3 regions of the Streptomyces sp. NPDC092045 genome follow, and region 2 is predicted to be linked to each of the others. Evidence: riboswitches for the same ligand, from Rfam matches in the RefSeq annotation. Region 2 holds a riboswitch; each other region holds the start of a gene.

Region 1 (2,192 bases), on a different contig from region 2:
TCCCCGAGTCGAACTGGAACTCGGGCTCGCCGGACGTCTCCGGGACCGCGCCGTCCACCGCGACGCCGAAGCCCCCGGCCGCGCCGTCCGCCCCCGCCACGTCCACGGCGCCGGCCGCGCCGACGGCTCCCGCCGCCCCGGCGGACCCGGCCGCGCCGTCCGCCCCCGCCACGCCGTCCGCGCCGACCGGGTCGACGGATCCGGCGGACCCGACGCTCCCGGCCGGCCCGACGCTCCCGGTGGACCCGACGGCCCCCGTCGCCCCCGACGGGTCCGCGACGCCCGGTACGCCCGTGACGCCCGGCGTTCCGGGGGACGAGGGCACGTCGGCCGCGCCCGGCACGGGCAAGCACCGGGGCGAGGCCGCTCCGGAGGAAACCGGCAAGCCGGACAGCTCCACCGAATCCGGTAGACACGCCTCGGGCAAGGACAAGTCCCTCGAAGAGTCCGAATCGCTCCCCGCTGCTGACGAAGCGAAGAATGCGGACACAACGGACAGTCAGGGCTCTTCGGGTGAATACGTCGTGCGTCCGGGTGACAGCCTTTCGGGTATCGCCCAGGCGAACGAACTGCCCGGAGGCTGGACCGCCCTCTACGACGCCAACAAGCGGACCGTGGGCATCGATCCGGACCTCATCCTCCCTGGTCAGAACCTCGATCTGACGGCGCGTCCGGACTCGGCGGAGGGGTAGTTCGCGGGCTTATGTCCGGTTCTGGACGAGTGAGACATGGGTCTCTTTGTCCCAACTGGCGTGCCGCGCCCGCAAACTCCGCTTCCGTCACCTCCTACCTGCGCAAACAGTCCCCTCCGAAGGGCAAGAAGAGGCGAAATTCGTCATATGAGCCTCTTTGAACTTCGGAGGGTTCTGTGTCTACGGTCATCACCGCTCGCCACCGCGGGCCCCGTCGACCGAAACGCCGAATCCTGCCGTCGGCCGACGGGAAAGTCGTCGCGCAAGCGCCGTAGGCAGGAGCGGGGGACCCAAGGTAAGTGCCGGCCCCGGCCGTCGAGAGACGGCCGACGACCGGCTTGGGGTGAAGCCGCGTGCTAGGACACGCGGCCGGGCAACTCTTCGGCCCGAACCCGACAGCTCACCTCGTAGGCGTCGGTGAGGAGAATTCCCATGCTGTTTTCCGTCAAGGGCAAACACCGCCGTCCCTCCAGGGCCACCCAGCTCGCCGCGCTCGTCGGCGTCACCGGCGTCGCCGTCGCCGCCCCGCTGATGACCGCGGGCACCGCCTCGGCCGCCACCTCCTCCGAGTGGGACCGCGTCGCCCAGTGCGAGTCCGGCGGCAACTGGTCCATCAACACCGGCAACGGCTACTACGGCGGCCTCCAGTTCTCGGCCTCCACCTGGGCCGCGTACGGCGGCACCGCCTACGCCTCGACCGCCGACCGGGCGTCGAAGTCCCAGCAGATCGCCATCGCCGAGAAGGTCCTCGCGGGCCAGGGCAAGGGTGCCTGGCCGAGCTGCGGCGTGGGCCTCTCCGGCGCCTCCTACGACGGCGGCTCCGCCGAGAGCGCGCAGGAGCAGCCGAAGCCGCAGAAGAAGCAGAAGAAGCAGCGCGCGGCCGAGCAGCCGACCACCCGCAGCGAGCAGCGCCAGGCCCCGAAGAAGGAGCGCCAGGCCGCTCCGAAGGCCGGGTCCGGGAAGACCGTCACCACCCCGACCGGCGAGACGGTCAAGAAGGGCGACGGCGAGTACAAGGTCGTGACCGGCGACACCCTCAGCAAGATCGCCGAGGCGCAGGGCGTCGAGGGCGGCTGGGCCGAGCTCTTCGAGCTCAACAAGGACGTCGTCGAGAACGCCGACCTGATCTACCCGGGCCAGCAGCTCCACCTGAAGTGAGCCCGGCGGGTCGCGTGAGTCCGGCGGCTCACGCGCCCCCGACGGCCCTCCCGCGGTGACTCACCCCGGTCCGGCGCGCCCGTCCCCCGTGCGCGCCGGACCGGGGTTCCGTCTTCCACCGGGGCCTCCCGGGACCCACCTGATGGTTACCGTCCAGTAGATACGGGGCCTTTCGCCCCGCTGTGCGTGCCCTTGGGTCCTTTTTCGTCCCAGGGGGCGGGCGCCCGGCCGGTCGGAGCCTCCGGGACGGTTAGGCTCTTGTCGCAAGGCCGAGCGACCCCGCACCGACCTTGCGTCACATCCAGCGTCACATCCCAGAAGGAGATGCTCGTGCCGTCCATC
Region 2 (2,192 bases):
AGACGTGCAGGTCGGACGTGCCCAGCGTACGGAGAGAGGTCATGGGGTGATCAACGGTCTCCGCCGCCGGGCCTATTCCGCGCGGGCCCGGGCAGGGCCCCGGGATGGCCCGGGGAGGGCCCGGGGAGGGCCCGGGGGTCAGACCGTCAGGCCCTTGGAGCGCAGCCAGGCCGCCGGGTCGACGCCGTCGCCGCCGCCGGGGTGGATCTCCAGGTGGAGGTGGGCGCCGGAGACGTTGCCGGTGGCGCCGACGCGGCCGATCGTCTCGCCGGTGCCGACGGTCTGGCCGGCGCTGACCGTCATGGAGGAGAGGTGGCAGTACCAGATCTCGGTGCCGTCCTCCAGCTCCAGGACGATCCGGTAGCCGTAGGAGCCGGACCAGCCCGCCGACTTGACGGTGGCCCCGTGGACCGCCTTGAGCGGGGTGCCGGTGGGGGCCGCGAAGTCGAGGCCGGTGTGGTAGCCGGAGGACCACATCGAGCCGGACTGCATGTAGGTGGCGGTGAGGGAGTACGAGGAGAGGGGCATCGAGTAGCTGGCGGCGAGCTTGGCGAGGCGCTCGGCCTCGGCCTTCGCCCTGGCTTCCGCCTCCGCCTTGGCCTTGGCCTCCGCCTCGGCCTTCGCCTTCGCCTCGGCGGCCGCCTTCTCCGCCGCGTCGGCCTTGGCCTGCGCCTCGGCCGCGGCCTTCTCGGCCGCCGCCTTCTCCGCCGCGGCCTTCTCGGCGGCGTCGGCGGAGGCCTGCTGCTGCTCGGCCTGCTGGAGGATGCGGGCGCGCAGGGCCTCGCCCGCGTCGGCGGCGCCCGGGGCGTCCGCCGTCGACAGGCTCGCCCGCGTGACCTGCCCGGTCCGCGCGGTCCGCTCGTCGGCCTCGGTGGTGTACGCGGCGGAGGTCAGCGGGTTCGGGTTGGCGCGGTCCGCGGGGACCGTCTCCCGCTCCTCCGCGCCGGGCAGGAGGGCGCCGACGCCGGGGAGGTCGTGGGCGTCGGGCAGGTTGAGGTCGGGAAGGTCCGGGAGCGATATCGCCACCGGCGGCTTGTCCTGCGCGGTGGCGAGACCGCCCGCGCCCACGGCCGCGATGACGCCGACGCCGAGGACGGTGGAGGAACGGGCGAAGTTGGAGCGCTGCTTGACGACCCGGTGCCGGCCGCCGGAGCGGCCCTGGGCGCGGAGGGAGTCCTCGGTGGGGTTCCACTCGGTGTTCGGGACGGAGGGAGCCGCACCGCCGCCGAAGGCATCGAAGGGGGCTTCGGGGGCAGGGGTGTTGGACGCCACGGAGGCGCGCTCCTTTCCTTCCTTCTCGCCTACCGGGTTAGCTGACGGGTTCGGAGCAGGAAGGTCTCCTACGGGCCGGCCGCACGAGTGCGAAGGGCTCGATTCACCCCAAATGGTGGTTCCCCGGTTCCCTTTCGGGATTCGGCGCGTGCGCACGGTGCCGTCTCTTGCGACGGCTGGGACGACCGCGCTGCGTTATCGAACGTTAATAGACAGGGGGTCCCGATTCCAAGCCGTCCCCCGTGATCGTTCATTCAATCGGTAGGGATTCGCCCCGGTTGATGCCCCTTCAGTGAGGCGGATCTCCCGAACGGCAAAACCTCCGCAATCTGACGGTACGTCAATTGTTATCACAGGGAGACCTCTCGACTACCCCTGGTGACGGGGCCGCCGGGTCCTGCCGGACGGTTCGGTGCCGGGGGCGCCGGGGCCTACCGGACGGTTCGGCGCCGGGGGCCGTCCGGCGGTTCAGTGCCGGGGCCTGGTCGGCGGTTCAGTGCCGGGGGCCGCCCCGGGGTTCAGTACCGGAGCCCGCCCGGGGGTTCAGTGCCGGGGCCCGCTCGGCGGTTCAGCGCCGGGGGCCGCCCGGCGGCACCACCGGCATCGTCCGGCGCCGCTCCGGCTGCCCCGCCGTCGGGCGGTTCAGCGCGAGCAGCGCCATGTCGTCCGTCGCCCCGCCGCCCGTGTGGAGCCGTACGTCGTCCACGAGCGCGTCGAGCATCTCCTCGGGCCCGGGGAAGATCCGCCCGGCCAGCCGCTCCGCCGGGTCGTAGAAGACGCCCTGCGCGTTCCGCGCCTCCGAGAGGCCGTCGGTGTAGAAGAGCAGCGTCGTGCCCGGCGGGTACGGGCGCGCCTCGGCCCGGTCCGGCCACGATGCGAGGTCCCCCATGCCGAGCGGCAGCGCCGGCCGGCTCGGGTCG
Region 3 (2,192 bases), on a different contig from region 2:
AGCTGTTCCCGGCCGACTCCCGGATGTCCCGGCCGCGCCAGGGCACCGAGGAGACCGTCGGGGCGATCGACGCCGCCGCGGTCCGCGCCTTCTACGAGGCGCACGTGCGGCCCGCCACGGCCACCGTCGTGGTCGTCGGCGACCTGACCGGGATCGACCTGGAGAAGGTCCTCGCGGAGACGCTGGGCGCCTGGACCGGCGAGCCCGGCGAGCCGCTGCCGATGCCGCCGATCACCGCCGACGACACCGGCCGGGTCGTGATCGTGGACCGCCCCGGCGCCGTCCAGACCCAGCTCCTCATCGGCCGGATCGGCCCCGACCGGCACGCCCGCGTCTGGCCGGCCCAGGTCCTCGGTACGTACTGCCTCGGCGGGACCCTGACCTCGCGTCTGGACCGGGTCCTGCGCGAGGAGAAGGGCTACACGTACGGCGTGCGGGCCTTCGGGCAGGTGCTCCGCTCGGACGCCGAGGGGAACGGCGCCGCGATGCTCGCCATCAGCGGCTCCGTCGACACGCCCACCACCGGCCCCGCCCTGGACGACCTGTGGAAGGTGCTGCGCACCCTGGCCGCCGAGGGGCTCACGGACGCCGAGCGGGAGACCGCCGTGCAGAACCTGGTGGGGGTGGCGCCGCTCAAGTACGAGACGGCCGCCTCCGTCGCCGGGACGCTCGCCGACCAGGTGGAGCAGCACCTCCCGGACGACTTCCAGGCCCAGCTGTACGCGCGCCTGGCCGAGACCGGCACCGTCGAGGCGACCGCGGCCGTGGTCAGCGCCTTCCCGGTGGACCGGCTCGTCACGGTCCTGGTGGGCGACGCGGCGCAGATCGCGGAGCCGGTGCGGGCGCTCGGCATCGGCGAGGTGACCGTCGTCACCGGCTGACCCACCCCTGCCCGGCCGGCGGTCCACCGCCGGCCGGGCGGCCGGAAGGACCCCGACGTGACGAACCGTCAGGTACCTTCCGGCCGTCGGCGCGGGAACCGCACGGGGGACACCCCCGTGAATTGTCCGTATTGGCGCCAAAGTGATCATCTGGTCTGTGGCATGTCTTACAAAAGGGCATGTTCGGTTGGTGATCGACTGGGGCTCCGCATAGCGTCGGTGCGACTGTTCGCCAGTTGCACCCGCCGCGCCCGCGGCACCGGACAGTCATCGCCGAGTCCCCGTCAGGCGCGAGCCTGGGGAGCCGGGGACCCACGCAGTCCCTGGGGTGAATCGGACGCCTTCGCCTCGCGCGGAGGGGCCCGTAGGAGACCTTCCTGCTCCGAACCCGTCAGCTAACCCGGTAGGCGAGAAGGAAGGAAAGGAACAACGTCTTCATGGCGTTCACCCGTGCCACCGGGAAGCATCGTGGTCCGAGCCGGATGGCGCGCCGCGGCGCGGGCATCGCCGGAGTGGCGACCCTCGCCACCACCGGAGTCATCGGAACCCTGGCATCCCCGGCGCTCGCCGCCGACACGGACAACCGCTCCCCCGAGGACACCGGCCTCACCAAGGTGATCGCCGAGGACTCCCTCGTCGACCGGCTCAACGCCCAGGCCGACGCCCAGGACCGCGAGGCCTTCGAGGCCGTCGCCGAGCAGAAGGCCCAGGCCGAGGCGAAGCGCAAGGCCGAGGCCCGCGCCAAGGAGATCCGCGAGGAGCGGGCCCGCGCCGCCCGCGAGGCCGAGCGCCACCGCCTGAACTCCTTCCAGCTCCCCATCGCCGGCTCGTACGTCTCCACCGGCTACCGGACCGGCGGCTCGCTCTGGTCCTCCGGCAGCCACTCCGGCGTCGACTTCCACGCGGCCTACGGCAGCCGGGTCGTCTCCGTCGGCTCCGGCACCGTCGTCGAGGCCGGCTGGGGCGGCGCGTACGGCAACAACATCGTCATCCGGATGCACGACGGCACGTACACCCAGTACGGTCACCTCTCCTCCATCGGGGTGTACGTCGGCCAGACCGTCGAGCCGGGCCAGCAGATCGGCATCTCGGGCTCGACCGGCAACTCGACCGGGCCGCACCTCCACTTCGAGGCGCGCACGGGCGCCGACTACGGCTCCGACATCAACCCGATCTCCTACCTCCGCGCCCGCGGCGTCGCCGTCTGACCCGGCGTCCCGCGCGCCCCCGGCCCCCGGGCCCCCCGCGTGGCAAAAGCCCCGGCTCGTACTGAGCCGGGGCTTTTCGCCGTCCTGCCGTCGGCCAAAAGGC

Evidence for each region. A riboswitch is a leader RNA that binds a small molecule or an ion and turns the genes downstream of it on or off. The one in region 2 is predicted to bind cyclic di-AMP.
Region 1: linked by a shared signal. The riboswitch ahead of ACIQKA_RS33145 (transglycosylase family protein) and the one ahead of ACIQKA_RS17960 (M23 family metallopeptidase) in region 2 are both predicted to bind cyclic di-AMP.
Region 3: linked by a shared signal. The riboswitch ahead of ACIQKA_RS18465 (M23 family metallopeptidase) and the one ahead of ACIQKA_RS17960 (M23 family metallopeptidase) in region 2 are both predicted to bind cyclic di-AMP.

The regions. Positions count from the first base shown of each region.
Region 1 covers NZ_JBIVSC010000029.1:43,211-45,402, reverse strand. Annotated here, with positions in the region: gene ACIQKA_RS33150 (transglycosylase family protein) at 1-692, shown strand, start outside; cyclic di-AMP (ydaO/yuaA leader) riboswitch at 907-1,121, shown strand; gene ACIQKA_RS33145 (transglycosylase family protein) at 1,125-1,850, shown strand; gene eno (phosphopyruvate hydratase) at 2,175-2,192, shown strand, end outside.
Region 2 covers NZ_JBIVSC010000005.1:461,924-464,115, reverse strand. Annotated here, with positions in the region: gene ACIQKA_RS17965 (aldo/keto reductase) at 1-43, opposite strand, end outside; gene ACIQKA_RS17960 (M23 family metallopeptidase) at 139-1,272, opposite strand; cyclic di-AMP (ydaO/yuaA leader) riboswitch at 1,284-1,429, opposite strand; gene ACIQKA_RS17955 (SpoIIE family protein phosphatase) at 1,841-2,192, opposite strand, start outside.
Region 3 covers NZ_JBIVSC010000006.1:112,719-114,910, forward strand. Annotated here, with positions in the region: gene ACIQKA_RS18460 (M16 family metallopeptidase) at 1-881, shown strand, start outside; cyclic di-AMP (ydaO/yuaA leader) riboswitch at 1,143-1,305, shown strand; gene ACIQKA_RS18465 (M23 family metallopeptidase) at 1,319-2,089, shown strand.